DNA from 3 places in the Bradyrhizobium canariense genome. Region 1 is predicted to be linked to each of the others. Evidence: predicted binding sites of a transcription regulator. Region 1 holds the regulator's gene; each other region holds the start of a gene.

The links. The regulator LexA, encoded in region 1, represses DNA repair genes until DNA is damaged. The targets are predictions, from matches to a motif close to TGTTCNNNNTGTGTTCNG.
Region 2: the regulator LexA is predicted to act here: its motif matches at 7,947-7,964, upstream of BLV09_RS32895 (PA0069 family radical SAM protein).
Region 3: the regulator LexA is predicted to act here: its motif matches at 4,064-4,081, upstream of BLV09_RS20175 (ATP-dependent helicase).

Annotation. Positions count from the first base shown of each region.
Region 1 covers NZ_LT629750.1:1,105,820-1,116,316, reverse strand. Annotated here, with positions in the region: gene BLV09_RS05560 (bifunctional diguanylate cyclase/phosphodiesterase) at 1-364, shown strand, start outside; gene BLV09_RS05555 (S41 family peptidase) at 426-1,760, opposite strand; gene BLV09_RS05550 (YbhB/YbcL family Raf kinase inhibitor-like protein) at 2,088-2,654, opposite strand; gene BLV09_RS05545 (alpha-hydroxy acid oxidase) at 2,816-3,952, shown strand; gene BLV09_RS05540 (HAD family hydrolase) at 3,970-4,599, shown strand; gene BLV09_RS05535 (molybdopterin molybdotransferase MoeA) at 4,640-5,851, shown strand; gene lexA (transcriptional repressor LexA) at 6,034-6,741, shown strand; gene BLV09_RS05525 (hypothetical protein) at 7,050-7,472, shown strand; gene BLV09_RS36990 (hypothetical protein) at 7,571-7,771, shown strand; gene BLV09_RS05520 (hypothetical protein) at 7,758-7,985, shown strand; gene BLV09_RS05515 (ComEC/Rec2 family competence protein) at 8,024-10,303, opposite strand; gene BLV09_RS05510 (helix-turn-helix domain-containing protein) at 10,429-10,497, shown strand, end outside.
Region 2 covers NZ_LT629750.1:6,956,982-6,967,478, forward strand. Annotated here, with positions in the region: gene BLV09_RS32845 (flavin-dependent oxidoreductase) at 1-8, opposite strand, end outside; gene BLV09_RS32850 (glutathione S-transferase family protein) at 138-752, shown strand; gene BLV09_RS32855 (LysR family transcriptional regulator) at 755-1,678, opposite strand; gene BLV09_RS32860 (nuclear transport factor 2 family protein) at 1,770-2,198, shown strand; gene BLV09_RS32865 (glutathione S-transferase family protein) at 2,282-2,968, opposite strand; gene BLV09_RS32870 (site-specific DNA-methyltransferase) at 3,236-4,369, opposite strand; gene ypfJ (KPN_02809 family neutral zinc metallopeptidase) at 4,596-5,537, shown strand; gene moaB (molybdenum cofactor biosynthesis protein B) at 5,648-6,211, shown strand; gene BLV09_RS32885 (bifunctional helix-turn-helix transcriptional regulator/GNAT family N-acetyltransferase) at 6,208-7,152, opposite strand; gene BLV09_RS32890 (glycosyltransferase) at 7,223-7,792, opposite strand; gene BLV09_RS32895 (PA0069 family radical SAM protein) at 7,986-9,149, shown strand; gene BLV09_RS32900 (VOC family protein) at 9,174-9,629, shown strand; gene BLV09_RS32905 (ribonuclease HII) at 9,740-10,483, shown strand.
Region 3 covers NZ_LT629750.1:4,217,095-4,227,591, forward strand. Annotated here, with positions in the region: gene phnD (phosphonate ABC transporter substrate-binding protein) at 1-366, opposite strand, end outside; gene phnC (phosphonate ABC transporter ATP-binding protein) at 441-1,271, opposite strand; gene BLV09_RS20160 (chloramphenicol acetyltransferase) at 1,459-2,124, shown strand; gene BLV09_RS20165 (alpha-D-ribose 1-methylphosphonate 5-triphosphate diphosphatase) at 2,121-3,314, shown strand; gene BLV09_RS20170 (DUF1045 domain-containing protein) at 3,335-4,042, shown strand; gene BLV09_RS20175 (ATP-dependent helicase) at 4,201-6,264, shown strand; gene BLV09_RS20180 (metallophosphoesterase) at 6,298-6,966, opposite strand; gene BLV09_RS20185 (isocitrate/isopropylmalate dehydrogenase family protein) at 6,980-8,062, opposite strand; gene BLV09_RS20190 (YncE family protein) at 8,287-9,774, opposite strand; gene BLV09_RS20195 (DUF305 domain-containing protein) at 9,798-10,235, opposite strand.

The DNA.
Region 1 (10,497 bases):
CATTCTGCATCAGCTGCGCGACATCGGGGTGCGTATCGCACTGGACGACTTCGGCACCGGCTATTCCTCGCTGAGCTATCTGCAGCGTTTTCCGTTCGACAAAATCAAGATCGACCGCTGCTTCATCAACGATATCGAAGAGCCGGAGGGCTCATCCTGCATCGTACAGGCGGTGGTGAATATCGCGGCGGCGCGCGATATGACAACCACCGCGGAAGGCGTCGAGACGAAGCAGCAACAGCAGCTGCTGCGTGCGCTCGGCTGTTCGGAAATGCAGGGCTATCTGTTCAGTCCGGCAAAGCCGGCCGCGGAGATCAGGCAGCTATTCTTCTCGCACGCGAAAAAGTCCCCCGTCATCGCTTGATCCCAACAAAAACGGGGCGGCCTGTGGCCGCCCCGCTTTGTAGCATCTTGGTCGCTCGGACTTAGTTCGGGACCGTCGTCTTGGGCGTCGGCGGCATATCCGCCTTGACAGTGACGCCGCGCAGCAGATCGTAAGCCGCGCCAAGCGCCTTGTCGTTCTTCTCGTCCGGCGGAACGTAGGCCTGCGAGCCGGTCTGCTCTGCACCTTCGGCAGAGAGATGGCCGCGCATGGACGCTTCTCCCTTGGTGTCGGAGCGGCCCTTGAACTCATCGGGCACGTCCTGCAGCACCTCGATGTCAGGCGTGATGCCTTGTGCCTGGATCGACCGGCCGGACGGCGTGAAGTACCGCGCCGTGGTCAGCGCCAATGCACCGTTGCCGGTACCGAGCGGGATGATCGTCTGCACCGAGCCCTTGCCGAACGAGCGTGTGCCGATCAGCGTTGCGCGCTTGTGGTCATGCAACGCGCCCGCCACGATCTCGGAAGCCGACGCGGAGCCTCCATTGATCAACACGATGAGCTTCTTGCCCTTGGTGATATCGCCGCCCTTTGCGGTGTAACGCTGGGTTTCCTCCGGCGTACGGCCGCGCGTCGAGACAACCTCGCCTCGCGGCATGAACGTGCCGGATACGTCGACGGCCTGATCGAGCAAGCCGCCCGGATTGTTGCGGAGGTCGAGGACGTAGCCTGCGAGCTTATCCTGCGGGATCTGCTTCGATATGTCGGCAATCGCGCTCTTCAGCCCATCTTCGGTCTGTTCATTGAACGAACTGATCCGGATATAGCCGATGTCGCCGCCATCGGTATGGAAGCTGACCGGCTTCACCTGGATGATTTCGCGCTCGAGCGAGACATCGATCGGCTTGTCCACATTCTTGCGCTCGATCTTGAGCTTGGTGGTGGTGTGGACAGGCCCCTTCATCTTGTTCACGGCCTGCTCCAGGGTAAGGCCCTGAACCGCGTCGCCGTCGATATAGGTGATCAAGTCGCCGGACATGATGCCGGCCTTCGCCGCGGGGGTACCGTCCATCGGCGAGACAACCTTCACCAGACCGTCTTCCATCGTGACCTCGATCCCGAGGCCGCCGAACTCGCCGTGAGTCGTTTCCTGCATGTCGCGCCAGGCCTGCTCATTCATGTACCGCGAATGCGGGTCGAGCGACGTCACCATGCCGTTGATCGCACCTTCGACAAGCTTCGAGTCGTCGGGCTTTTCGACATAGTCGGCTCTGATTCGCTCGAACACGTCACCGAGCAAGTTCAACTGCACATAGGTGTCGGAACTGGTCGCCGCCTTTGCCGCCGCGATCCAGAACTCGCTCCTTGGCCCACTCACGAGAAGGGTCAGGCACGTACCGGCTAACGCGCCGAGGAAAAAGACGGAATTTTTGCGCATTGTTTGCGAACCTTCTCGCTGTCAGTTGCTGCCACGGGGGCCGGGTAAAATGACTGAACTCGACCGATAGCCTCACAATACCATTCTGGTGTCATTGAGGCCGGAACGCCATCACCGCGGAATATTGATGGACCGGCGGTCTGCCGCGAATTAACGACGATATACGCTCCCGACCACCGCCGCACAGCCGAAATTGCGCTTTATGTCCAATTTGTAATTGGCTGGTTCCCGGCACGGTTCAAGTCGACGAAACCTCCCGCGATCACGGGCTGTTGCCGACAATTTGTGCAACGGCCTGAAGCCGGCCCCGCCTTGCGGGTGTCCATCTCATCGGCCGTAGAGACCAGTCAAGGTCGCCTTCGCCAGGGTATGGAAGTGCAGGTCGAAGCCAACCAGCGCCGCCGAGGCAGAATCATTCTTGGCATCCGGCAGCTTGTCCACATCGACGGCGAAAACCGTGATCTGGTAGTGATGCGGCTTGTCACCGGCCGGCGGACAGGGGCCGCCATAGCCGTCGGACCCGAAATCGGTCCGGCTCTGGATCGCGCCCTTGGGCATCAACTTCTTCTTCGTCTCGCCCGCCCCCTTGGGCAACGACGTCGTTGCCGCCGGGATATTGAACACCACCCAATGCCACCAGCCGCTACCGGTCGGTGCGTCCGGATCGTAGATGCTGACGGCAAAGCTTTTGGTACCGCCCGGCGCCCCGCTCCAGCTCAGGGCCGGAGAGACGTTACCGCCGGCACAGCCAAATCCCTTGAACACCTGCTCATTGGCAATGGTGGCGCCCTCTTTGATATCGGCGCTGGTCAGGCTCATGCTCTGTGCGTTGGCCGCGCTCGCGCCAAGCGCGCTCAGGCCCAGCGCCGCGATCCACACGGATAGTCTTGGCATGACGATTCCTCCACGCCGGGGATTCCTCCCGATCGGGCAACCGGGATTTCTGTTGAGGTCCCGCTGATACCAGCCATAACAATTTTCGGGATGGCGTGAAAGCTCCGGAAGCGATAGGCGAAAGGTCAAGGCAAATAGTCAGGCAATCCCGGGAGGAAACCATGAACGAAGCGACCCGCATCCGGTCGGCAACGACTGCCGAACTCGGCGCCAGCTCCGAAGAATTCCAGAACCTTCACGAATTCGTCCGCAAGGCGCGCGCCAACCTCAACCAGAATGCGTGGGACTATATTGTCGGCGCCGCCGAGACCGAGACCACCATGCGCCGCAACCGCATGGCGCTTGACGAGATCGCGTTCCGGCCGCGCGTGCTGCGCAACGTCGCCAAGGTCGATGCGTCGGTCGAACGGTTCGGCCGCAAATTGCGCCTCCCGGTCGTGCTGGCGCCGGTCGGCGCGCTCGAAATCTTCGATCCCACGGGCTCGGCTGCAAGCGTTGCGCGGGCAGCCGGCACGTTCGGCGCGGGACACATGCTGAGCTCGGTTTCCGAGCCCGGTCTGGAAAAGGTCGCAGAGGCCGCGCCTGACGCCTTGCGCATGTATCAGCTTTATGTTCGCGGCGACGACGCCTTCGTCGAAGACTGCGTCAGTCGCGCGGTCTCGAACGGATATAGCGCCTTCTGCCTGACCGTCGACACCGCGCATTACAGCCGGCGCGAACGCGATATCGCCAAGCGGTATGTTCGCGCCAGCCGCTTGCGCGCCACCGGCGGCGACTTCCAGAAGGGGCTGGAATGGCGCACCGTGAAACTGATCAAGGACAAGTTCAAGATTCCGCTCGTCATCAAGGGCGTCGCGACCGCGGAAGATGCGCAGATCGCGGTCGATCACGGGGTCGAGTGGATCTATGTGTCGAACCATGGCGGACGTCAGCTCGATCACGGCCGCGGCTCGATGCACGTGCTGCCGGAAATCGTCGCCGCCGTTGGCGGCCGCGCCAAGATCATGATCGACGGCTCGTTCTGCCGCGGCACCGATATCGTCAAGGCGATCGTCATGGGCGCCGATCTCGTCGGCATCGGCCGCCTGCAATGCTGGGCTCTGGCGGCCGGTGGCGAAGCCGGTGTGCTGCGGATGCTGGAGCTGCTCGAAGACGAGGTGATCCGGTGCCTCGGACTGCTCGGCGTCAAAAATTTCGCCGAGCTCGACAACTCCTATCTGCATGCGGCCGCGCCGACCCATCTGCCGCATGTCTTCAGCGCCTTTCCGCTGCTGGAGATCGATCCCTACCGGTATTGAGGGCGGTGCTATCGGCGATGGCTTCACCCCTGCTCGCTCCCGGCTCAGCCGACGCGTTGTTGTTCGATCTCGGCCGCGTTGTCCTCGATATCGACTTCGACAAGGCGCTGGCGTGCTGGGCCGGGCATGCCGGCTGCGAGCCGGCGCATCTGCTGGGCCGATTTGCGCACGACGACATCTATAGGCGCCACGAGACCGGGCAGATCGCCGACGCTGAATTCTTCGCGAGCCTGCGCGCTTCACTGGGCATCGGCCTCTCCGATGCCCAGTTCCTCGAGGGCTGGAACGCGATCTTTGCGGGCGAAATGCCCGGCATGGCTCCGCTGCTTGCGCGCGCAGCCAAGCGCCTGCCGCTCTACGCCTTCTCCAACACCAACCGGCCGCACGTCGAACATTTCTCCAAAGCCTTTGCCGGCGTGCTCGGCCATTTCCGCGAAATCTTTCTGTCCTCCACAATCGGGCTTCGGAAACCCGACGCAGCCGCCTATGATCACGTGGTGAAGGCGATCGGCCTGCCGGCGGAGCGTATCGTTTTCTTCGATGATCTCGCCGAGAACATCGAAGGTGCGCGGTCGCGGGGTTTGACCGCGGTCCACGTGACATCGTCCGACGACGTGGCGCGCGCGCTGACCGCGCTCGGTATTTGAAGTATCCGGGTTTGAAGGTTTTGGATTTGGGAGTCTTGCCGTGGCGTTGATGCCGGTTGCCGATGCGCTGTCTGCGATTCTCGCAGGCGCCGAGGCATTGCCTGAGGAAATGGTCGCACTGGATGCGGCCCACCACCGCGTGCTCGCGCGCGACCTTGCGGCGTTGCGCACCCAGCCGCCGCAGGCGATGTCGGCGATGGACGGTTACGCGGTGCGATCAGCCGACGCCTCCGAGGTGGGCGCGCGGTTCAACGTGATCGGCGAGGTGGCGGCGGGACGGCCTTTCGATCGCGCGGTTCGACCGGGCGAAGCGGTCAGGATCTTCACCGGCGGCGTGATTCCCGAAGGCACGGACGCCATCGTCATCCAGGAAGACACCAAGGTGGATGGCGCGCGTATCACCATCTCCGAGGCGACGGCCCCCGGACGGCATATTCGCCCGGCCGGTGTCGACTTCAACCAAGGCGACGTGCTGCTCAAGGGCGGATCGCGCCTCACCGACCGCGATCTCTCGCTGGCCGCCGGCATGAACTACCCTGAACTCGCCGTCCGCCACCGGCCGAAGGTGGCGGTGCTGGCCACCGGCGACGAACTGGTGATGCCGGGATCGCAACCCGGGCCCGGGCAGATCGTCTATTCCAACGGCTATGCGCTGCGCGCGCTGGCCCGTGCGGAGGGGGCCGAGACCATCGATCTCGGCATTGCCGCCGACACGGTCGAGGCCACCACACACGGCATCCGCCGCGCCCGCGATAGCGGCGCTGACATCCTCATTACGACCGGCGGCGCCTCGGTCGGCGACCACGACCTGGTCAAGCAATCGCTGGAGGCCGAGGGCGTCACAATGGCGTTCTGGCGGATTGCGATGCGCCCGGGCAAACCGATGATGCACGGACGGCTCGGCGCCATGCGGGTGATCGGCCTGCCCGGCAATCCCGTGTCCTCTTATGTGTGCGCATTCCTGTTCCTGGTGCCGTTGATTCGCAGTCTGTCTGGCCGTTCGACCATCCATCACGTCATCGAAACCGCACGGCTGGGGCGCGATGTCGTCGCCAACGATGTGCGCGAGGACTATCTGCGCGCCCGCCTCGAGGAGCGCGCCGACGGCGCTGTCATCGCCACACCGGTCAATCATCAAGACAGCTCGCTGCTTGGGAATCTCGCTGCGGCACGGGCACTTGTGATACGTCCGCCGTTCGCGCCCGCCGCTGCTGCCGGCGCTGCTTGCGACATCCTGCGCCTTCCGCGTTGATCGCCTCGACGGGACGAAGCCTGATCGCGTTCACCGGAAATTAAGTGGTTGCGGAACACATATCGAACATATAGTGTCCGTTCATGATTTGTTTCGAGTGCTGATGTCTATCATGGGAGTCAATGAGCTCCCGGTTCATGTCTCGGAATCGAACGACACCATCCATCGGGGGACTGCTCGAGATGCTCACGCGCAAACAGTACGAACTTCTGCGTTTCATCAATGAACGGCTGAAAGAAGCCGGCGTACCGCCCTCCTTCGACGAGATGAAGGATGCGCTGGATCTGCGTTCGAAGTCCGGCATCCACCGCCTCATCACGGCCCTGGAGGAGCGTGGCTTCATTCGCCGCCTGCCCAATCGCGCCCGCGCCATCGAGGTCATCAAGCTACCCGAGCTTTCCGGAAACGGCGCCGGCGGCAGCCGCCGCGGCTTCACGCCGAGTGTCATCGAAGGCACGCTGGGCAAGGTCCGCAGCAGCACCGTCAGTTCCGAGGATGACGGCAACCACCCGGTCGCCGTGCCCGTGATGGGTCGGATCGCGGCCGGCACGCCGATCGAAGCCTTGCAGACCCGCAGCCACACCATCAGCGTACCGCCTGATATGCTCGGCTCCGGCGAACATTACGCGCTCGAGGTGCGCGGCGATTCGATGGTGGACGCCGGCATCCTCGACGGCGACATGGCGCTGATCCAGCGCAACGAAACCGCCGAGACCGGTGATATCGTAGTGGCGCTGATCGACGAAGAAGAAGCAACGCTAAAACGCTTCCGCCGCCGCGGCGCGTCGATCGCGCTGGAACCGGCCAACACCTCCTACGAAGTCCGCATCCTGCCGCCGAACCGGGTCAAGATTCAGGGCAAGCTGATCGGGCTTTACCGGAAATACTGAGCCAGCATTGGCCTCAAAAGCCTGTCATTAGACCTGATCCGGATTGAAACCGGTTTGGGTTTAATGGCGGACAGGTGAGGTATCGGGGTCACGCCGATTCAGTGATTTGACCGCAGGGCTTTGCGTCGCCTCGCAACAGACGAGGCGCAGCCCGATCGATCAAATAAACGTATTTGTGATCAGGTTGGTTGGCTGCAGCCGCATAATTGCCTCCAAGCAGGCAAAAACTCACACACTACTGTCCACTCTGATAGAGGCCTGCGCCTCTAAGCGGCGCGGGTTGGCTATCTCTAACGAGGAGCAATCCGATGTGTGACTATAGCCTGCACGCTGTCGCAACACGCCCCGCCAGGGTTGGAGAGACCCTGATCTCCACGACATTCCCTGGAACTTCGACTCGCGGTTTCGCCTCCGAAAGTCAGCCCGCGGTGGCGGTCTGCATGCTTCCGGGGACCGAACTGGCGTTCGCCGAAAACGTCAAATACGACAACCGATGGATTTGGACCAAAGCAGTCAATTTCAGAGTGGGAAAATTCGGCGTGGTCGACCCCGACCTTCCCCATCGTCATCATGATGCGATCGAATTCCCGGACGGAAGCCGTGTCCTGGTGACGCTGCTCTGTGAAGGGCAGCGGGTGACCGTGCTGCAGCTGCCGGTGGTTCATCAGGCTGCCGAGCCCACGCACGCCACTGCCGGCACGAACGCCTCAACGCCGGTCTCCATTGGTTGAAGTGGTCCGGTATATTCCCGCCGGTTGCGGCCGGCGGGGCCCGACCAGATCACGGAACATCAGCAGATACCGTCATACCGAACTGTACGAGTAGCGTCATGGATCGTCGGGACAGCGCACGGATCGAAGAGCGAAACAATCTGAAACTGGCGCTGGCGACATTCGCTTTACAACTCGATGCCTTCGAAATGCGTGTCGGCGGAGGACCTTCCAGGGCGGGCATCAAGCGTGAAGGTTCTGCCCTGCCCGCTGATCTCAGGCACGAGGTTCAGGAGGAGAACAGGGGTGCCCGTCGATAAGGTCACGTGGCATCAAGTTGGACGGGTGGCCGAACCGGGCCGCTACATGTTTAGATTCGGCTGGCTCACGGTATCGGCGGAAGATCTTGCGGTCTGGGAGCAATTCCCGCATGCGGCGTTTACGCTGGTCAGGACGCCGGCCGCGAAAGACGATGATGAGTTTCACCTCGGCGCGTTCGAATTGAGAGAAGATGCCTCACACGGTGAGCAATGAGGCCGCGCCCGTCCGGAGGCGCGCCTTGCGAAGCCAGCTCACTCCTCCGTTTGCAAATCGGCCTCCGAGGGCGTCGCATCGATCGTGCGCGGAACGGCGGGATGCACCAGGCTCGGTTCAACCTCGTCGTCACCCGCAACCGCAGGCGACCATGGCCGGTCGAAACCTTTTGGTTTGACGGCATCGACGACAAACCCGTCGCGCGTTCGCCGCAGCGCCAGCGCTCCCTGCCGTCGCAGGCGATCCGTCGTGATGACAGGCGAGGCGCATGTGGACGGCGGCTGCCTCGCCGTCACGATCAACGTTGCGCGCTCGCAATCATCGGCCAGCGCCTCGGGCCGCAGCGCCAGCGTGACGAACGCGCCGCCGGCCATCTGCGTCACACATCCTGCATCGTCGCATGAGACGCCATCCGCGAGCGAAGGGGCCACCGGCAGCCGCGCATCGGCATCCGCGGCCAGCCATTCCTTGATCAGAAACGCATCCTTGGCACTCCGCATCAGATGGAGCTGCCCGTCCTTGCCGCGGACACCGACATTGTGACCGTCACCAGAGATCAGGATATCCGGCTGTGGAACCGCCAGCGCCCAAGCCGTCGCCAGCAGCAGCACGATGGCGCCGGACCAGCGCAGCGGCGTCCGCAACAGCCCCAGCAAAATGATCCCGATGCTGGCTGCGATCAGCGGACCGATGCCAAATGCCGTCATCCGCCCGATGGCGCCGGGGAGTGCGGCGACCCACTCAGTCACCACGATCATCCAGTCGATCCCGATCCCCATCAGCCACCAGAACACGCCGTCCAGACCGAACGGCATCGCGAGCAGCCCGAGCATGCCCGCCGGCATCACCACCGCCGATACCACGGGCATCGCCGCCAGATTGGCCAGCACGCCATAGGGCGTCACCCGGTGAAAATGAAACGCGGCATAGGGCGTGGTCGCCAGCCCCGCCACCAGTGACGCCAGCGTCAGCGTCATCAACTCCCGCCCGCCCCAGAGCGCCACCTTGGCGGTGACGGAGTTGTCGGGCGAGGCAAACAGGCGGGGCATGCCGATCTGGATCAACGCCACCAGTCCCAGCGTGGCCGCGAACGACATCTGGAAACTCGGGTGCACCAACGCCTCCGGCGCGAATGTCAGCACGATCATCGCGGCCACCGCCAGCGTCCGGAACGTCACCGCACGGCGGTCCACCATCACCGCGATCAGCACCACGGCCGTCATGAAGAACGACCTTTGGGTCGCGACGTCGTTGCCGGACAGCAAAAGATAGAATGCCGCAGCGGCCAATGCTGCGGCCGCCGCCCATTTCTTGATCGGAAAGCCCGTCGTCAGCACGGGGAACAGCGCCAGCAGCGCGCGGATCGTAAAGAACACCACGCCGGCCACGACCGCCATGTGATAGCCGGAGATCGAGAGCACATGTCCAAGGCCGGAAATGAACATCGCATCATTGACGGGCGTCGTGATCGCGTCGCGACGGCCGGTTAGCAAAGCGGTCGCGATCGCCCGCTTGTCGCCATCGAGCGTGGTTCGAATGCGGGCGTCGATCGCATCGCGTAACGCCTGCATGAATGCGGCGTAGCGTAACGAAAGGCCGCCGCTGACCGGCGGCTCGACGGTCTTGATGGCGCCCGTGACGAAGCCGGAAGCGCCGATGCCCTGGAAATACATGTCGCGGCCGAAATCGTAACTGCCGGGCCGCAAGGGTGCGAGCGGTGGCTGCAACCGCGCTTTCAGTTCGACAAAGCTGCCGACATCGGGCGCAGCCCCCTTTCGCACCGACAGGCGAACGCGTTTCAGCTTTGTCGATGAGCGCGGCGCGTCCATCTGCGTGACCCGCAAGACGAAACGGTCGGTGCGCTCGCGTATGTCGCGCGCTTCGACGAAGCCCGAAAGCTGAACCGAATACATCGGCCGCGCCAGCACGTCATGGGCGATCAGGGCCGTCTTCCACGTTGCCGCGGCGAAGCCTGAGGCCATTGCGGCAACCATCACAGCGACGGGAAATATCTTTTGCCGACGCAGCAGAAAAGCCACGGCGCACAGCGCTGTCGCGGCGACGGCGGTGACCCATTCCACCGGCTCATGGTCGGCGGTGAAATAAACCGCGATTCCGACGCCGAATGCGACGGGCACCCAGGGCAGCAACCGGCCGGCGCCGGCTTCCGCAGCGATCCATTCGCGCAGCTTCGCGATGATGGACGACCATACGTCGAAACCGGAAGGCGCATAGGCGCCGGCCGGCGCCGCGTTACGCGGCGGCCAGGTCCCGGCAAAACCCTGCGTCCGGCCGGGAGCCCTGCCCCGCTCTGCCATGCGGTTACGCCTTACAATCCCGTTAGGACCACAATGCTACCGCAAGGTTTTGCCAGTCGGATAGCGGAACGGATAGAGAATCACGTCTAACCCCGCAGTCGCCTCCAGCCTCAGGACCAACCTTCGTGACCGGCCCCGAACTCAAAAAACTTCGCAACGATCTCGGTGACGCGATCGGCAAACCCTTGTCCGCC
Region 2 (10,497 bases), 2.0 Mb from region 1:
ACCGTCATCCCTGGGATCCCTGTTGCTTTGCAAGCGTCATGGCATGGGCGGCCAAGGCGGGCAACCGCGAAAGCCCGGCGGGGATGGACGGCGGAGAGACACGCCGTTAACGTTCGGCTTTCTCAACGAGGACAGCCATGTTCAAGCTCTACTACGTTCCCGGCACCTGCGCGCTTGCGTCGCATATCGCGTTGGCGGAGGCCGGCGCCCCGTACACGACCGTGAAGCTCGACTTCAAGGCCAACCAGCAGAACAGCCCGGAATATCTCGCGATCAATCCGAAGGGCAGGGTTCCGTCACTGGTGACGGATCGCGGCGTCCTGACCGAGACGCCGGCGATGCTTGCCTTCATCGCCCAGAGTTTTCCGCAGGCGAAACTGGCGCCGCTCGACGACGCTTTCGAATTCGCCAAAGTACAGGCCTTCAACAGCTATCTGTGCTCGACCGTGCATGTCGCGCACGCCCACAAGGGGCGCGGCTACCGCTGGGCGACGGAGGAAAGTACGTTCGCCGACATGAAGCGCATGGTGCCCAAAACCATGGGCGCCAATTTCGCGCTGATCGAGCGCGACATGCTGAAGGGGCCGTGGGTGATGGGCCAGCAGTACACGGTCTGCGACGCCTATCTGTTTACGCTGTCCGGGTGGCTGGAGGGCGACAGCGTCGATCTTGCGACCCTGCCGAAGGTGGCCGACCATCGCAAACGCATGTCGGAACGGCCGGCGGTCCAGAAGGTGATGGCCGAGCAGTAGGGTTAAGCAGCCCTGCGTTTGTCGCGATCCAGTCCGCGTCCCGTTTCCAGAATCAGCTTGCGCAGCCAGATCGAACCGGGGTCCATCTGCGCGCGGGTCGGATAGAACAGGAACTGCTCGTCAATCCCGGGGTCGAGCGGTGGCGTCACCGTCACCAGCGACAATTGCTTCGACAGTGCGGCGATCAGGCGGCGCGGCACGAAGGCGACGAGGTCGGTGCGCGCGGTGACATGCAGCGCCTCGATATAGCCGGGCACGACCAGCGCGATCCGCCGCTCGATGCCCCTGGCGCGCAGCCAGGTATCGATCAGGTCCTCGTTCTGGCCGCGGATGACGACGGCGACATGCCGAGCGCTGACGAACGCCTCGCGCTTTTTCAGTTTGACGCCGGCGGGATGCCCGCGCCGCACCGCGAGCGCATCGCTGTCGGTATAGAGGCGCTGGCGGTGAAATCCGCGGAACGCATCGCCGATCGAGATCACGAGATCGATGGTGCGCGCGAACTCGGCGGTGAAGATCGCGGGCCCCCGCCACGGCACGACGTTGATGGTTACGTTTGGCGCAGCGCGCGTGATCTTCGCCATCAGCGGCGGCATCAATAGTTCGACCGCGAGATCCGGCATCATCAGGCGAAAGTGCCGTTCGCTCCGCGCGGCGTCGAAATCGTCGGGAACGAACAAGGAGCGTACCTGGTCGAGCGCCTGCGCCAGCGGCCCGCGCAAGGCCTGCGCCCGCGGCGTCAGCTCCATCCTTGCGCCGTTGCGCACCAGAAGCGGGTCGCCGATCAGATCGCGCAGCCGCTGCAGCGCATGGCTCGCGGCCGGCTGCGACAGCCCGATCCGCATCCCCGCGCGGCTGACATTGGCTTCCTTGAGCAGGGCGTCGAGCGCGACCAGCAGATTGAGGTCAAGCGAATTCAAATTCATATCATGAATAGATATCATATTCACTATCGATTGGAAGAATGGCGCGCGGCGCGGCAATGCTTGGCGATCAGCCAATCAACGGAGAACAGCCATGAGCGCAGCCGACAACAAGAAACTGATGCAAGAGATTTTCGTTTCCGCGGGAGACCCCGATCCCGCGGCGCGCGACCGTTCGCTGTTCACCGCGAGTCTCGCCGACGACGCGAAATGGATCGTGACCGGGCAGTATTCCTGGTCGCGCATTTTCACCGGCAAGCAATCGATCCTGAACGATTTGCACGGTCATGTCCGTTCGCGGCTGGTCGAGCGGGCGCGCACCCTTGCGCATCGCTTCATCGCGGACGGTGATCATGTCGTGGTCGAGGCCAAGGGCGACAACGTCACCAAAGCGGGGGTCCGTTACGACAACGACTATTGCCTGGTGTTCCGGCTGGAGAACGGGAAGATCAAGGAGGTCAGGGAATATTGCGACTCGATTCTGACCGAGAGGGCGCTGGGACCGTTTCCGCAAGCACAATGAGCCAAGTAAGAAATAAGCAAGAAAAAGGTGGGCACGGCGCAAGGCGCCTTTGCCCACCCTACGATTTCACGGGGACGCGGTGATCAGGCCGCCTTGGTCTTCAGATGGCCGAACATGATGTGCTTGGCTTCGTCGTCCATTTCCGCCTTGAAGGTGAACTTGTCCTTCAGCGCGATCGCCCGCGCCGCGGCCGGACGCGCGGAGACTTCATCGAGCAGCCGCTTTACGTTGGGATATTTTGTAAAAACGTCGTCGCCGAGCACGTATGGCGCCATGCGTGCCCAGCCCCAGAACGCCATGTCCGCGATGGTGTAGGTGTCGCCGACCATGTAGCGGCTCTTGGCGAGATGATCGTCGAGGATCTTGTAATGGCGATGCGCTTCGTACTGATAGCGGTTATGGGCGTATTCGAGATCCTTGGGCGCGGCATGCTTGAAGTGCACGGCTTGCCCGGAATAGGGGCCGAGTCCGGTGGCGATGAACATCAGCCATGACAGCAACTGCGCACGGTTCGCGGGCGTGTTGGCGGGCATGAACTTGCCGGTTTTTTCGCCGAGGTAAAGCAGGATCGCGTTGCTGTCGAAAACGAACACGCCGTTATCGTCGATCGCCGGCACCTTGCCGTTCGGATTCACTTTGAGGAATTCCGGCTTGAACTGATCGCCCTTGCGGGTATCGACCGGCACCAGCTCGCAGGGCAGGCCGGTCTCTTCCAGAAACAGCGCGACCTTGTTCGGGTTCGGTGCGCCATTGAAGTAAAATTTGAGCATCAGAAATCTCCCTTATCTTTGTTGGCCCCGGGAAAATCGGGACGCGGCGGCACGGCCGCGAGCGGCTATGTCCATGCTCAAATTTCGGCGTAAAGCGCAAGCGACGAGTTTGTGAAGGGAGCTGGCCACTCGCACACTGCTGAATTGGCCGGGGCATTCAGCGATGCACAGGCCCGCAACCATGCTTCCGGTCGGCGGTATGGATCCCGGGTCCGCGACTTTGTCGCATCCCGGAACGACGGAGAGATAAAGGTTTGGCCTGGAAGCTCAGCCCGCGGCCATTTCGGAGCGGATTTCGGCGCGCAGCTCGTCGATCAGCTTGAGGCCCTTCTTGGTCTCGACGTGCCAGAAGGTCCAGCCGTTGCAGGCGCCCGCGCCTTGCGCGACCGCGCCGATACGGTGGATCGAGCCGACCTTGTCGCCGAGCATGATGGCGCCGTCGGCACGCACCAGCGCGCCGTGGCGTTTTTTGGAATCGACCAGTTTGGTGCCGGGCGAAATCATGCCGCGCTCGATCAGCTCGGAGAACGCGACCCGCGGCGCCTCGCGCGCGGTCATGAACGGCGCCAGCGTCGCTTCCGGCAGCGGCTCGATGGCGGCGATGCGGGCTTCCGCCGCGGCGGCATACGTTTTGTCGCGCTCGAAGCCGATGTAACGGCGGCCGAGACGCTTGGCCACGGCGCCGGTGGTGCCGGTGCCGTTGAACGGATCGATCACGAGATCGCCGGGTTTTGATGACGACAGCAACACACGCGCCAGCAGGCCTTCCGGCTTCTGGGTCGGGTGCACCTTCTTGCCGTCCTCGCCCTTCAGCCGCTCTTCACCGGTACACAGCGGAATCAGCCAGTCCGAGCGCGCCTGCACGTCCTCGTTGGAGGCCTTCAAGGCCTCGTAGTTGAACGTGTAGCCTTTGGCCTTCTCGTCGCGCGCGGCCCAGATCATGGTCTCGTGGGCGTTGGTGAAGCGGCGGCCGCGAAAATTCGGCATCGGATTAGTCTTGCGCCACACGATGTCGTTGAGAACCCAGAAGCCGAGGTCCTGCATGATGGCGCCGACGCGGAAAATATTGTGGTAGGAACCGATCACCCACAGCGTCGCTGACGGTTTCATGATGCGGCGGCAGGCGAGCAGCCACGCACGCGTGAAATCATCGTAAGCGGCGAAGGATGAAAACTTGTCCCAATCGTTGTTGACGGCGTCGACATGGGACTCGTCGGGACGCTTGAGGTCGCCCTTGAGCTGCAGATTGTACGGCGGATCTGCGAAAACCAGGTCGACCGAGCCGGCCGGAAGCTTCGACATCTCTGCGACGCAATCGCCAATGACGATACGAGTGCTGGAATCGGACTCGAATTTGGTGCGGGGCGCCCTTACAGACGCCCCGCGACGCGACACAACCATGACTCAAATACTCTGACTCAGGCGACGCTGTCGGCGACGCGGGACTAAACAACCGACTGGCGATACATTGACCGGGCAAAGTAAAAATCGACTTAACCGGCAAATTCTTTCACGCTAGGCAATTTTTGCCGGGCGGGTTATTGATTAATGGAATGGAAATTTTACGTTCTCGTCGCGTTGATGCCGAATGAGCGGTTGCAGAACGTTGGAATGAGGGAAAAGCGCCATGCGTTACGATGATTTCCGTCGCAGCGACGACATCGACGACCGTCGCGATGACAGCGGTGGCGGCGGAATGGGTGGCGGCGGCGGTTTTGGTCTTCCGATGGGCGGCGGCGGGCTCGGCATCGGCACCCTCATCGTGCTCGGCCTTGTCAGTTACGCCTTCGGCATCGATCCGCGCATCCTGATCGGCGGCGCGGAAATTCTCAACGGCGGCAGCGGTCAGGCGCCGACCTATCAGACCGATCGCAGGACTTCTTCCAGCAAGACCGGCGCGCCGACCGATGAGATGGGCAGCATGATCGCCGGTATCCTCGGCGAGATCGACGATCGCTGGAGCGAAATCTTCCAGGCCAGCGGGCAATCCTATTCCGGTCCGCGCATCGTTTTGTTTCGCAACGCCACCAATGGCGGGCGCTGCGGCATGGCGCAGTCGGCGATGGGGCCGTTCTACTGCCCGCCCGACAAACAGATTTTTCTCGATACCGGATTTTTCCGCGAGGTCGAGACGCGATTCCACGGCTGCTCGGGCAGCGCCTGCAAGTTCACCGCGGCCTATATCATCGCGCATGAGGCTGGCCATCACATCCAGAACCTGCTCGGTATCCTGCCGCGCGTGACGCGGCTGCAGCAACAGTCCGGCAGCAAGGCGGAATCCAACGCGCTTCAGGTGAAGGTCGAGTTGCAGGCGGATTGCCTGTCGGGCGTCTGGGTCAATCGCGAGGCGAAGAAGCGCCCCAATTTCCTTGAGCCGGGTGATATCGATGCTGCGCTGACCACGGCGTCCGCGATCGGCGACGATACGTTGCAGCGACAAGCCACCGGGCGCGTGGTGCCGGATTCGTTCACGCACGGCTCGGCCGCGCAGAGAAAGCAATGGTTCATGACCGGCTACCAACAGGGCACGGTGCAGGCCTGCAACACGTTCGGCGCCGGAGCGTTGTAATTGATCGGCGTCGTTCCGGCCGTGCGAACCCGGAATCATGATGCTCTACTCATGCGATTCCGGATCAGCCCGTTTTGCGATCTGTCCGGAATGACGGGCGAGGGTTTGTAATGTCCTCCATCGACGACTCCCGAATTTTCGTGCCGCTCAATATTGCGGTGCTGACGGTTTCCGATACCCGCTCGCTGGAGGATGACAAATCCGGATCCATCCTCGCAGAGCGGCTGACGGCGGCCGGTCACACGCTCGCGGCGCGCGAGATCGTCGTCGATGACGTCGATGCGATTCGTATCATCATCAAGAAATGGATCGCGGATGCGGGCGTCGATGTGATCATCACCACCGGCGGCACCGGCTTTACCGGCCGCGACGTGACGCCGGAGGCGATCGAGCCATTATTCGAAAAACGGATGGATGGTTTCTCCATCGCATTCCACATGCTCAGTCACGCCAAGATTGGCACGTCGACCGTGCAGAGCCGCGCCACGGCGGGGGTCGCGGGCGCCACCTTTATCTTCTGTCTGCCGGGATCGCCCGGCGCCTGTCGCGATGGTTGGGATGGCATCCTGGCCGCGCAACTCGATTACCGCACGCGGCCCTGCAACTTCGTCGAGATCATGCCCCGGCTCGACGAACATCTGCGGCGTCCGAAGGCGCAGGGCGCGACGGCCTAAAGCTTCATCTCCCAGGTTTCGCCAACGAGGTCGACGCCGAAACTGTGGTGCTTCTCTTCCTTCACGCGGCGAAATCCGGCGCGCTGGTAGATGCCGCGCGCGGCGACCAGGATGCTCTGGGTCCACAGCGTGATCGAGCTATAGCCGGCGTCCTTTGCAAAACGGATGCATTGTTCGGTCAGCGCGCGCCCGACGCCCAGCCCTCGCGCTTTTTTGTCCACCAGTAGCAGTCGCAACTTGGCGACGTCGTCGGATGCCTTGACCAGGAAGATCGAGCCCGCGGGTTCGCCATCGATCTCGGCAATCCAGCAATGTTCGCGGGAAGGATCGTATGACCGGACGAACTGCGCTGCGATCTCCGCCACCAGCGCCTCGAAGCTGATGTCCCAGCCATATTCCTGCGCGTACAGCGCGCCGTGCCGTGATGTGACCCAGCCGATGTCGCCGGGGCGATGGCTCCGCAACAGGAAGCCGGTGGGCTTTTGCGCCGGCGGTTCCAGCGTGTGCGCTATCGTGGTCATGGCATTGACGACGGCAGCGCGCGCGTCGATGTCGAGCCCGCTCAATAGAGCCGCAATCTCGTTGCGCGACCGGCTGTCGAGTTCGGCAAAGGCCGCGCGGCCTTTCGCAGTCAATGCGAGCTCGGTGACGCGGCGATCGGCCTTTGAAGGTTTCCGCGCGACGATCTGGCGGCGTTGCAGGGCCTGCAAGGTGCGGCTGAGGAAGCCGGCATCCAGACCGAGCGTGCCGACCAAGTCGGTCGCGGTGCAGCTCTCGTGCTGCGCGAGCTCGTAAATGATCCGCGCTTCCTGCAGCGTCCAGGGGCTGTGCAGCAGCTTCGGCTCGATGATGCCTAGCTTGCGGGTGTAGAACCGGCTGAAGCCTCTGACGGCGGCGATCTGGCTCTCCAGAGCAGGATCTGGCGATATACTTGATTTCATCAATCAATTATTTGATAGAATCAAATAGATTACAAGCGCAGATTCTTGTGCCGCCTCGCTTGAAAACGCATCAGGCGACGATGATCCTGCTGCGCAGCATGGTGCGTGAGGAGCGGCCGAGCTGCCGGAGCAGCCTGGCCTCGGAGCGGCGGGCGTCCGGGGCATAGCCGCCGAGCCGGTCATAATGGTCGCGCGCGATCAGGAGGCCCTGTTCCGCCGAGGGACCTGTCACCATCCGTGCGATGAATTTGAAACTGTCGCGAAATCCCGTATCGGCATAGGGCGAGCGGGCGTAGCGAAAGATTCCCGCGCGTTGCCGGCCGCTGCTCGCGACGGTCTGGATGAACTGCGTTGTCTCTTCGATCCAGCCGCTGTCGAGCACCGCGCCCGCATGCAGGAACATCAGCCACGGCGAGCGGGCCTGCCTGGCGCCGGCCGCCAAGGCCGCTGCGCGTGTTCCCTCAAAGGCCAGGAAGCGGCAGCCGGCAACGTCGGCGACACGCTCGATGGTGTCGGTGCCCGCGCGATCGACCAGCAACACTTCGCGCACGATGCCGGCGGCGGCGCCCGGCACCAGCGCCGCGAGCGTGGCAACCGCGGTTTGCTCGACGCCTTCGGTTGGAATGATCACGCTCAGCATGAATGAGGCTTCGATGGCTCAGACGTGGGAAAACGTCGCACTGTTATCACCTTGTCACAATCAAATCAGCCGTGCTGTTGCAGCTTTTTCAGGCAAGCTCATCTTACGCGCATCGAGGAAACTCCATCACTCGATTGTGGATGGGTGAATGTATTGTTCTTGATTTGTTCTCATGACGTGTTATGTTCTCGCCATGAGCCGAGCATCCTCACATGCCCTCAAGCACCCGCCGGTCACGGCGCCCTCCGAGCCGGCGGGTGCAACTTCCCCTTTTCCGGAATTGGCTGTTGCCGTCGAGCGCGGACGGCGGCGCGGCCGTGGCGCGCAATCCAACGAGACCGGCCGCTTCGAGGCTGAAGCGCGTGTCGCGTTCGACGACGGCTGGCAGAGCCTCGACGAACTGCCGCCGTTCAAGACCACGGTCGCGCTGGACACCGCGCGCAAGGTCATCACCCGCAATGACTCGCCCGATATCGGTTTCGACCGTTCGATCAACCCTTACCGCGGCTGCGAGCACGGCTGCGTCTATTGTTTTGCGCGGCCGACCCACGCCTATCTCGGTCTGTCGCCCGGGCTCGACTTCGAATCCAAACTGTTCGCCAAGCCTGACGCACCGGCGCTGCTGGAGAAGGAACTGGCGGCGCAGGATTACGAACCGCGCATGATCGCGATCGGCACCAACACCGATCCCTATCAGCCGATCGAGCGCGAGCGGGAGATCATGCGCGGCATTCTCGAAGTGCTGGATCGCGCCGGCCATCCGGTCGGTATCGTCACCAAGTCGGCGCTGGTGACCCGCGATATCGATATTCTGGCGCGGATGGCGAAACGCAATCTGGTCAAGGTGGCGCTCTCGGTCACGACGCTCGATCCGAAGCTTGCGCGCACCATGGAGCCACGAGCCTCGACGCCGCCGAAGCGGCTGGAGGCGCTGCGGCAATTGTCGGATGCGGGCATTCCGACCACGGTGATGGTGGCGCCGGTGATCCCGGCGCTGAACGACTCCGAGATCGAGCGCATCCTGGACGCCGCGGCGCATGCCGGCGTCAGGGAAGCGAGCTACGTGCTGCTGCGGCTGCCGCTGGAGGTCCGCGACCTCTTTCGCGAATGGCTGATGGCGAACTATCCCGACCGCTACCGGCATGTCTTTACGCTGATCCGCGACATGCGCGGTGGACGCGATTACGATTCCCAGTGGGGAACGCGGATGAAGGGAACCGGACCGATGGCCTGGATGATCGGTCGCCGGTTCGAGATCGCCTGCGAGAAACTTGGTCTGAACAAGCGGCGCGCGAAATTGACGACCGATCATTTCGCAAGGCCGAAGCGCAGCGGGCAGCAGCTCAGTTTGTTCTAGCAGCGAAGATTAAGTGAGAATGACATGGGTAAAAATCTGCCTGCACCGGTTCCGCGGCTCACGGTCGTTACGCTCGGCGTCAATGACATGCGCGCCAGCATCGCGTTCTATGAAGCGCTGGGCTTTGAGCGGAAATTCAGTGCGACCGGTGAGATTGTCGCATTCTTCGAAACCGGCGGTCCCGTGCTCGGCCTGTTCCCCTGGGGGCAGCTCGCGCAAGACGTCACGCTTCCCGAAAGCCCGCGGCCGCAGGCCTTTCGCGGCACGACGCTCGCATGGAACTGCCGCACGACAGAAGAGGTCGACGCCGTACTGGATTTCGCGATCTCCCAAGGCGCGTCGTTGCTGAAGCCTGCGCATGGCACCGACTATGGCGGTTATTCCGGATATTTCGCCGATCCAGACGGCCATCCCTGGGAAGTCGTGATCGCTCCCAACATCGAGGTCGGCGACGACAGGCGCGCGCACTTGCCGGATTAGGCTTGCAATAGATACGCGATGAGCGCGCCGTTCTGTTGAGAGCGGTGAAATGCCGGTCGTGAATCGAGTTCCCGGTTGCGTCGCAGGTCTCGCTTGCGCACCATCCCAGCATGATTCGGGAAAAACCTTCGAAAAATCAGGCTAGGCTGCCAAAGGGCGTGATCGCGGTGGTGCCGCCGAGCTTTCGCCGCGAGCGCGCGCTGATCAAGCGCGGGGTCTGGCCGGTCGCCGGCTGCGACGAGGCCGGGCGCGGTCCACTGGCGGGTCCGGTGGTGGCGGCAGCCGTGGTGCTCGATCCCAAACGGATCCCGAAGGGGATCGACGATTCCAAGCGGCTGACCGCCGAGCGCCGCGAGGAACTGTTCGAGGAGATTTGCGCGACGTCGTCATTTGCGGTGGCCTTTGCCTCGCGTGCGCGAATCGATCGCGACAATATCCTGCGGGCGTCGCTGTGGGCGCTGGCGCGCGCGGTGCATGCGCTGCCGGAAATACCGAAGCATGTGTTCGTCGATGGCCGCGACAAGCTCGATACGCAGTGCGACTGCGATGCCGTGATCGGTGGCGACGGGCTGGTGATGTCGATCGCGGCAGCGTCGATCATCGCCAAGGTAACGCGTGACCGCCTGATGCGCGCGCTGGCGCTGGATTGCCCCGGCTATGGTTTCGAGTCGCACAAGGGTTACGCCGTGCCGGAACATCTGGAAGCGCTGAATCGGCTTGGACCCAGTGTGTATCACCGCAGTTTCTTTGCGCCCGTGGTGGCCGCGCGGGAAAAACATCAGCCGGCGATGATCGATAGCGGTGTCATCGCCATCGAAACCAGGATCGAAGTCGAGGTTTCAACTGAAATCTAACGCCAGTTGCTTCG
Region 3 (10,497 bases), 3.1 Mb from region 1:
CGAATAGTAGCCTTTGGAGCCGTCGGAATTGACGTCGATCACAAAGGCGTCGGTCTTGACACCGGTAAGGCGGGCGCGGGCAAACGACGCCGGTCCGTAGTAGCCGATCTGGATGTTGCCGGCGCGCTGCCCTTCGATGACCGCGGCATAGTCGTTGGCGACGCGCAGCGTGACCTTGATGCCGAGTTCCTTCGACAGATAGTTCACGAACGGCGTGTAGCGCTCGGTGACTCCCGAGCCATTCTCGGCCGGAATAACCGCGAAGGTGATTTCCGGGTATTTGGCTTTCCAATCTTCCGCTGACGTCGCGGTACGGACAAAGGCCAGCGACGCTGCGCTGGCAAGAACGGTACGACGAGTGATCATGATCAAGTTCCCTCTGGTGGTACGCTATCGGCCGATGGCGGGCTTGCGATGGCCGCGTTGGATAGTCGCGCTTCTCAGGCCGCGGCTGCGGTGCCGAGAACCGGAACGGTTGCATCGTCGGGCAGGTGCGACGGCGCGCTGCCCATCACTTCGCCACCCATGACTTCATTGGCTTCGAGATCGTACAGTTCGCGCGCGATATGGTCGGTCAGCGTCGCCGGCGCGCCGTCGAACACCACGCGGCCGGCCGACATGCCGATCAGACGGTCGCAATAACCGCGCGCCAGTTCGAGCGAATGTAGGTTGCACAGAATCGTAATTCCGAAATGCTTGTTGATGCGCAGCAGCGCATCCATCACGATCTTGGTGTTGCGCGGATCGAGCGAGGCGATCGGCTCGTCGGCGAGAATGATATCCGGCTGCTGGACCAGCGCGCGGGCGATCGCGACGCGCTGCTGCTGGCCGCCCGAAAGCTGGTCGGCGCGCTGCGCGGCGAGGGAAGCCATGTCGAACTGCTCGAGCGCCGACATCGCCAGCGCCTTGTCCGCTTCCGGCCAAAGCTGCGCCAGCGATCGCCACGCCGGGATTTCGGCCAACCGGCCCATCAGCACGTTGGTCAGGACATCGAGCCGGCCCACCAGATTGAATTGCTGGAAGATCATCGCCGACCGCGCACGCCATTGCCTCAAGCTTCTGCCGTGCAGCGCCGTCACGTCAAGATCATCGAACAGGATTCGTCCCGAGGTCGGTTCGGCAAGGCGGTTGACCATCCGCAGCAGCGTCGATTTGCCGGCGCCGGACCTTCCGATCACACCGACAAAGCTGCCCGGCCCGACCGAGAACGACGCATTGTCGACCGCGGACTTCGTGCCGAAACGGCACGTCAAACCTTCCACCACCAACATGCAATGCTCCAACGTAGCCGTGGACCATCGCTAACGACTGAATTTTACACTTGTGTGACAGTCACGCTGCGGTGCGGCAATCGTCCACACCCGAGACGACGTCATCCATCCGTCATGCTGTTGTCACGAAGCCCATTGATGACGTGCAGGCTTTTGGTAAACCCGTATCGTTTTTGTGAAAGCTCGCATGGCCGGCAAAATGCTCTCCGTTGACCCGACGGTCGATCCCACCGCGAAAATCCAGGACGCCCGGCTGGGCGTCTATTGCGAAGTCGGCGCCCGGACGAGCCTGCTCGACGTGGTGATGGGCGATTACTCCTATGTCGTGAATGACTCCCAGATCACCTATACGACGATCGGAAAGTTCTGCTCGATCGCGGCGATGACCCGGATCAACCCCGGCAATCACCCCATGCACCGAGCCACGCAGGCGCATTTCACCTATCGCGCCAGCGCCTATTTTCCGGGCGAGAGCGACGATGCCGAATTCTTTGAGTGGCGTCGCGCGCATCGCGTCCATATCGACCATGACGTCTGGATCGGACACGGCGCCATCGTGCTGCCGGGCCGCAACATCGGCACCGGCGCCGTGGTGGCGGCTGGTGCCATCGTGACCAAGGACGTCCCGGCCTACAGCATCGTCGGGGGAAATCCGGCACGCCCGATCAAGCAGCGGTTTCCGCAAGCCGTCGCCGATCGATTGGCGGCGCTTGCGTGGTGGGACTGGGATCACGAAACGCTGCGCAGCGCGCTGCCTGATTTCCGCAAACTGGCTGTCGAGGAATTTCTCGAAAAATATGAGGCGATGAGCTCAAAGCTTTCGCCTGCTCAACAACGAAGGGCCGCGTCTTGACCGAGATTTTCATCGAAGGCGGCCGGACGCTTCTCGGCGGAGAGATTTGCGAGGCTTCACTGCAGATTTCAGACGGCAAAATCAGCGCCGTGGATTCCGAGCGTGGTCGCCGCTCGCTTGGCATCGATGCCGGCGGTCTTCTGGTGCTGCCGGGCATTATCGATCTGCACGGCGATGCCTTCGAACGCCAGATGATGCCTCGCCCGGGTGTCGATTTTCCCGTCGACGTGGCTCTGATCGACAGTGACCGGCAGGCCACCGCCAACGGCATCACCACGGTCTTCCACGCCACGACATGGTCCTGGGAGCCAGGTCTGCGCAGCGCCGGCAACGCGCGGCAATTGCTCGAGGCCATCGAGGCCTTGAGACCGCAACTCGCCGCCGATACCCGCTTCCACCTGCGGCATGAGACCTACAATCTCGATGCCGAAGCTGAAATTTGTCAGTGGCTGTCCGAGGGACGAATCGATCTGCTCGCGTTCAACGACCACATGGATTCGACCGTTGCGAGCCTCGCCAAGCCGCAGAAGCGCAACCGCATGGTCGAACGCACCGGTCTTTCCAACCAGGAGTTCGATGCGCTGGTGGAGCGCGTGGTTTGCCGCGCCCAGGACGTGCCGGCTTCGATCGCGCGATTGGCCAAGGCCGCGCGCGACGCCAACATCCGCACGCTGTCGCATGACGACGACACGCCCGACATGCGAAAGGCTTTTCGCGCGCAGGGCATCGCCATCGCCGAATTTCCGGTCAATGAGGAAACGGCGCGTGAAGCAGCCGAGGGCGGCGATTTCATCGTGTTCGGTGCGCCGAATGTGGTGCGCGGCGGCAGCCACACCGGCTGGACCAAGGCCAGCGACATGATCGAAAAGGGCTTATGCTCGGTCCTCGCTTCCGATTATTACTATCCGGCGCAATTGCTGGCCGCTTTTCGCCTGGCCGCCGACGGTGTGCTGCCCTTGCCTCGAGCCTGGGATCTGATTTCGGCCGCGCCTGCCCGCGCTGCGGGTCTTGCCGATCGCGGCGTTCTCGCGCCCGGCCATCGCGCCGATATCATCCTTGTCGATGACGAAAAGCCGCTGAGGCCGCGCCTTGTTGCCGTGATCGCCGCCGGCCGCCTGGTTCACATGACCGATACGCACCGCTTGATTCGGTCTTCGGTCGCGCCGCGCAAGGCAGTTGCGGTCGCGTGAGCCGGCTCTATTCTTGACTCATGACCGATACCCCCCGCTACGCGATCTATTATGCCCCGGCGCCCGGCAGTGAGCTCGATCGCTTCGGCGCCCATTTGCTCGGCTACGATACCTCCAGCGGCAAGGAACTGCCGTTTGCTGATGGCATCGAGCAGATGGCGCCGGATTGGCGGGAGCTAACCCAGGATCCGCGCAAATATGGCTTTCACGCTACGCTGAAAGCGCCGATGGCTCTGGCTGACGGCAAAACCGAAGCTGAACTGCTCGCAGCCGGCGAAGCATTCGCAAGCACCCCTCGACCGATTCCGGTCATCAAACCGGTCGTCAATTCGATCAGCGGATTTCTGGCTATCGTGCCTGCCGACCTTTCGGCTGAACTTGCCCGACTCGCCGCCGATTGCGTCCGTGAATTCGATTCATTCCGCACGCCGCTCACGCCGGAAGATCGAGCACGGCGAAATCCCGCCAAGCTGACGCCGAGGCAGCGGGAGTATCTCGATCACTGGGGATACCCCTACGTGATGGAGGAGTTTCGCTTCCACATGACGCTGACGGGAAGGCTTCCGCCCGAGCGGCGCGAGACGATCCTGCCGACGTTAAAAAGGCGATTTGTCACGCTCGAAATGACAACGCTTGCGCTCGACAGCATCGCCGTGTTCCGGCAGGACGACGCGGCGGCGCGGTTCCGAATCATTGGTCGCTGGCCATTGGCCGGCGATACGCGATAGGCCCGCCCGTCCCGCCAGCCCTGTTCTTGATTTGTTTATCGTTCGATGAGAACGTCGCGCGAACGTGCTGCCATCGATGAGTCGCTCAAAAACGACGATCTCATTCCGGTTCCAGATGAAATTGCCGCGCATCGCGCATGCGAGGGGGACGATCCGTGCTGGCAGCTATTGCCGCTCCATATCTTGATTCGCTCAATCCGGAGCAGCGGCGCGCGGTCGAGCACGGGGTAACCGCCGATGGCCACGTCGGCGCACCTTTGCTGGTGATTGCAGGCGCCGGCTCCGGCAAGACCAACACCCTCGCCCATCGCGTGGCGCATCTCATCGTCAACAACGCCGATCCGCGCCGAATCCTGCTGATGACCTTTTCACGGCGCGCGGCTGCCGAGATGGCCCGCCGCGTCGAGCACATCGCGCGCAAGGTGCTGGGCGACAACGCCGGTGTCATGACCGACGCTCTCAGCTGGGCTGGAACCTTCCATGGCATCGGCGCGCGACTGTTGCGCGAATATGCCGAGCAGATCGGGATCGATCCGGCTTTCACGATCCACGACCGCGAGGACTCAGCCGACCTGATGAACCTGGTGCGGCACGAACTCGGGCTGTCCAAGACCGAACGACGGTTTCCGACCAAAGGTACTTGCGTTGCGATCTACTCGCGCTGCGTGAACGCCGAGACCTCGATAGAGCAAGTGCTCGGACAGTTCTTTCCGTGGTGCTCGGGCTGGAGCAGCGAACTCAAGCAATTGTTCGCCGCCTATGTCGAAGCCAAACAAAAACAGAACGTCCTCGACTATGACGATCTTCTGCTCTACTGGGCGCAGATGATGTCGGATGCGGCTATCGCGGACGACGTCGGCTCGCGATTCGATCATGTTCTCGTCGACGAATACCAGGACACGAATCGCTTGCAGTCCTCGATCCTGCTGGCGCTGCGGCCGAGCGGCCGCGGGCTAACGGTGGTCGGCGACGACGCGCAATCGATCTACTCGTTCCGGGCCGCCACCGTACGCAACATCCTGGAATTCCCGGATCAATTCAAGCCGCGGGCCGAGATCGTCACGCTCGACCGCAACTACCGCTCGACCCAGCCGATCCTGGCGGCCGCGAACGGCGTGATCGATCTCGCCAAGGAGAGATTCACCAAGAACCTCTGGACCGAACGTCCGTCATCCGCAAAACCTCGGCTTGTCACAGTCCGCGACGAGGCGGACCAGGCCCGCTACATTGTCGAGCGGGTGCTGGAGAACCGCGAAAGCGGCACGCTTCTCAAGCAGCAGGCCGTGCTGTTTCGCACGTCGTCGCACAGTGGCCCGCTGGAAGTCGAACTGACCCGCCGCAACATTCCTTTCGTCAAGTTCGGCGGCCTGAAGTTTCTTGACGCCGCCCATGTCAAGGACATGCTGGCACTGCTGCGTTTTATCGAAAATCCGCGCGACCGCGTCGCGGGCTTCAGGGTTCTTCATCTGCTTCCAGGCGTCGGCCCCGCTTCGGCGCAGCGCGTGCTCGATCACATGGCGGAAACGTCAGATCCGGTCGGCGCGCTCTGCAATCTGCCATCCCCGCCGCGTGCCGGAACCGATTGGAGTGCTTTCGTCGAGGCGGTTGCCAACCTGCGCTATTCAGAATGGCCCGCCGATATCGAGCGGGCGCGGCTGTGGTACGAGCCGCATCTCGATCGCATCCACGAGGATGCCGAAACGCGGCGGGCTGACCTTATCCAGCTTGAGCAGATCGCCAGCGGCTATCCGTCGCGAGAGCGCTTTCTCACCGAACTCACGCTCGATCCGCCGGACGCAACCAGCGACCAGGCTGGCGTTCCCCTGCTCGACGAGGATTATCTGATCCTGTCCACGATCCATTCCGCCAAGGGGCAGGAGTGGAAGTCGGTCTATATGTTGAACGTCGTCGATGGCTGCATGCCCTCCGATCTCGGCGCCGGGACCTCTGCCGAACTCGAAGAAGAGCGGCGTCTGCTCTATGTCGGAATGACGCGCGCCAAGGATGATCTGCACCTTGTCGTGCCGCAGCGCTTCTTCACGCACGGCCAGCACGCCAAGGGCGACCGGCACGTTTATGCCGCACGGACCCGGTTCATTCCCGATCGATTGCTCGGGCTGTTCGAACGCACCACCTGGCCGGCCTTTGCCGCGAGCCCTGCTGCGCGCAACACGGGCCCGAGAATGGACATTGGTGCGCGAATGCGCGGCATGTGGCGATGAGACATACGCAGCCAGCGATGGATCTAGCTCCGGCTAACTGCTCGGCGGTCCTGATACCCTGATAAAGTCGATCGGCCCGCCGGGCTTGTCGTCGTCGAACACTGCGATCACCAGTCGACCGGTGCGCCATGCGCGCGTGTCAAGATTGGTTCGTCCCTGATACAGTTTCGGACCATCCGGAAAGGAATCGTGGCCATGGACAACGTGGCGATCGCCGAAGCCGGCGGCAAATCCTTCCGGATAGCGCTTCCATAGCAGCGTCCTTTCGGTTTGCTGATCGAGCGGCACATCCGGATCGAGGCCGGCATGCACATAAATTCGATGGCGATCGATGTGCATCAACAGCAGCCGGTCCAGCCATTCGATATCGGCCGGAGGCACATTCGAAGGGGCGCCGCCATAAGACCGTATCGCCATATCGCCGCCCCGCTCCAGCCACCACGCCATTTTGGACGAATGGCGCAGCGCCTCGACCATCATGATATCATGATTGCCTTTGAGCGTGACCAACGACCACCCCGGCGCGGGCTCATGCCGCAGCAAATCAATAACCCCTTTGCTATCCGGCCCCTTATCGACGTAATCGCCGAGCGCGATGATCGTGCCGGCCTGCCCGCGCGCATGCGCGACGATTCCGGCGAGACCGTCGCGGAGCAGGTCCGCCCTGCCGTGAATGTCCGGAATAACGTAGGTGAAACCCATCAGAGGCTCCGTCTTACGCCTTCAACGTGGACGAAGCCTGCATCTTCTCGATCACCGCCTGGGTAAATGCTTTTGTCCCGAGCGTTCCGCCGAGATCCTTTGTCCGGGTTTTGGGATCGTCGATGGTGCTATCCAATGCCTGACGGATTTGTTTCGCGGCCGACAGCAAATCGGAGCGATCGCGCCGCGCGCCCAACCAATCCAGCATCATCGAGCTGGACGCGATCAGCGCGTAGGGATTTGCCAGATCTTTTCCGGCAATCGAAGGCGCCGAGCCATGCTGCGCCTGGGCAACCGCGTAGGTCTTGCCGAGATTCAATGACGCGCCCAAACCGAGACTGCCGGCCAATTCCGATGCCTCGTCGGAGAGGATATCTCCGAACATGTTCGTCGCCACGATGACGTCGAACTGGCTGGCGTCCCGCACCAGCAGCGCTGCCATGGCGTCCACAAGCTGCTCCTCATAAGCGACCTCCGGAAAGCGTTGCGCGACTTCGCGCACGACACTGAGAAACAAGCCGTCGGAGATGCGCAACACGTTGGCCTTGTGCACGGCCGTCACCTTGTTACGTCGGAGCCGCGCCAGCCGGAATGCCTCTTCCGCGATTCTTTCGCTGGCGGCGCGCGTGACCTTGCGCGTTGACAGCGCAATGTCAGGCGTCGGCATGTATTCGCCCGGGCCGGCAAACATCGAGCGGTCGGCGTAAAAACCTTCGGTGTTCTCCCGCACGATCACGAGATCGAACGGCACACGGCTCGGATAAGGCACGGCATCCCGCGTGAACGCCGGCCGTATGTTGGCGAAGAGATCAAGGTGCTTGCGGAGCTCACCGGACGGATTCAACCCGCCCTCGGCGATCGCTGGATATTCGTTGTGCGATACCGGGCCGAGAACCACGCCCTCGCACGCCCGCGCCAGATCCAGCGTGCGCGGCGGGAACGTTGTCCCCTCCGCTTTCAAGGCGTCAAATCCGATCGTGGCCCGATCATACTCGATATTGAGGCCGAACAATTTGTCGGCGGCGGCGAGAACATCAACCGTGGCCCGCGTAATCTCCGGTCCGATCCCGTCGCCTTCGAGGACCAGTACTTTCAAAGCTGAATTGCGTCCGTTGGCTTGCTGATTAGGCCGTCTGTCCGGCTTGTCTAATGGGTTCGACACACGATTCTCCGGCGAGACCGGCATCGGGCGATGCCATTAGCTCGCCCGATCCTGCACGTCCGTATTTTCGTATGCCGGTTGCGGCAATACAAGCCCGGCCAGCAACATAGCCAGCTCGCCAAGAACCTCGCAATCCGCGATCAAGCCCCGCTCAGGCGTTATCGCGCCTGAACTTGCACGACACTACCCGGTTTCTCGCCGTCGCCTTCGGCAATGACGAGGTAGCGCTTCTCGGAAGGCGTTGCATTGTCGACCAATTGCCGGATCGGCCCGGTGGTATTCACGATCGCCGAGCCCGCCGGATTGGTCATGAACTTGGCGAGTGGTTGCAGCTGTCCGCTGCCGTCCTGGTTGGCCGCGAACGCGAGGACATACGGCTTCTTCGGCTCAAGCCCCGTGACCGAGGCCTGCAACACCTGGACTAGGCCCTGGTCGAACAGCGAGACGCTGGTCGGAGTTTTGGTCGCTGAACTGCCCGAAGAACCGGTCGTCGATCGTGGCGTCAGCAAAAGGTGAGCCGCCTGCCCCGCCAGACCCAGCGGCTGCAAATCCTGCTTGCCGTCGCCTTCAGGCACCGCGTTGGGCACATAAGTGATGGCTTGCGGCGCCTGTCCGATCGGAATCGTCGCGATGACCTTGTTGGTCATGGTGTCGATTGCGGTCAACGCATCGTCGTTTTCCAGACCGACATAGACCCGGCTACCGTCACCCGAAGGCCAGACGCCATGCGGCAGCTTGCCAACCGGAATAGTCGCAACCTGCTCGAAATTGTCGGTCCGGAACACCTTCACCTCGTTGAGACCACCGATCGTTACATAAGCAAACGTACCGTTGGCATTGTGCACGATATTGACGTGATTGCTGATCGGACCGGTATCGAGCGTCTTGATGATATCGAACGGCGGCTCGGCGTTGAACACCTGGGTCTTGCCGGTGTCCTTCAGCGTAAACCACACCTGTTTGCCATCGGGCGTCGCCGCAATATTGGGACAGAACGGACTGGCCTGCTGAACGCGTCCGACAATCTGATGGTCGGCAACGGTGACGACATCGGTCTCCGGATTGAACGACGAACAGACATACCCGTACTTGCCGTCCGGCGAGAATATCTGCATGCCCGGGCCGTTCGGCGTCTTGATACGCGTCTTCTCCTCGAACGTCTTGCCGTCGAGCACCGAGACGTAATCCTCACCCCGCACCGTGACCCATACCTCGCTGCCGTCAGGCGTGAAGAAGGCTTCGTGCGGCGAGCGCCCGACATAGGTCGTGTGTTTCACCGCATTCGTCGCGGTATCGATGAAGGTGACCGAGTTCGAGCCGATCGACACTACCGCGATCGTCTTGTGATCCGGCGAAAAGCCCATGCCGTGGACCAGCACCTGCCCCTTGTACAGCGGGCTGAAATTGCCTGGCTGCGGATCGCCAAGGCGAATGACGCCCAGCAGCTTGTTATCGCTCGGATCGGTGACCGACACCGTGTTGGAGAATTGCTCGGCCGCGTAGACGCGATCGCGATGGCTGAGCGGAATATCCGGCGCTGAAGCGGCGGCCGGCGCCTGCCCGGCCCAAGCCGCCGGCGAATATGTAAGGATTGTGCCCGCAACGCACGCGGAGACAAGACACGCAGAGAAAAGATAACGATTCATGTAACGATTCATGGCAATACCCCTCATTTCATCGGCATCATCGACATGCCGTCATGCGGCGTCGCTGCATGGTCTGACATTGTGGATAAAGGTTGGCTGGAAGAAACTTGCGTAGGGGCTGGTGCATCGGGCGACAGCGGCTGACCGAGCGCCAGATGCATGGCATTAATCTCCTGCTGCTGCTCGACGATGATTTCCTGAGCGATCCGGCGCAGCTGTTCGTTCGTGCCATAGCGCAGTTCGGCTAACGCCATATCGATGGCGCCCTGATGATGCGGGATCATCATGGCTGCGAAATCGGCATCGATATCACCCGTGGGCTTCGCATCCATGCCTTTCATCATCTTGTCCATGGCCGAATTGTTCTCGGCAAGGAAGGAAGCCTCGGCGGGATACTGGGTGGCCGCCGAAGCCGCAGGTGTCGCGCTGCTTTGAGCGCGCGTTGCTTGCAGTGAAAGCATCGCACATGAAATCGCAAAACCTGCGATCGATAGTGTCACGACGCGGACCGAAGTCGAACTGGTCAATTTACTCTCCGGTTGCTGGCCCCACCTGGCGAGACGGAAGCGGTAGCTTAATGTTTCTCCAACAGGGAATGAAGTTTGCGTGAACGTCCGAAACAGGATTCGGCCGCGACAGACAAAAAGAAAAACAACACTGGAATAAAACTGAATCAGGCTGTCGAGCTCAGGAACAAACCATCATCAAGAGCGAAGCCGCGCA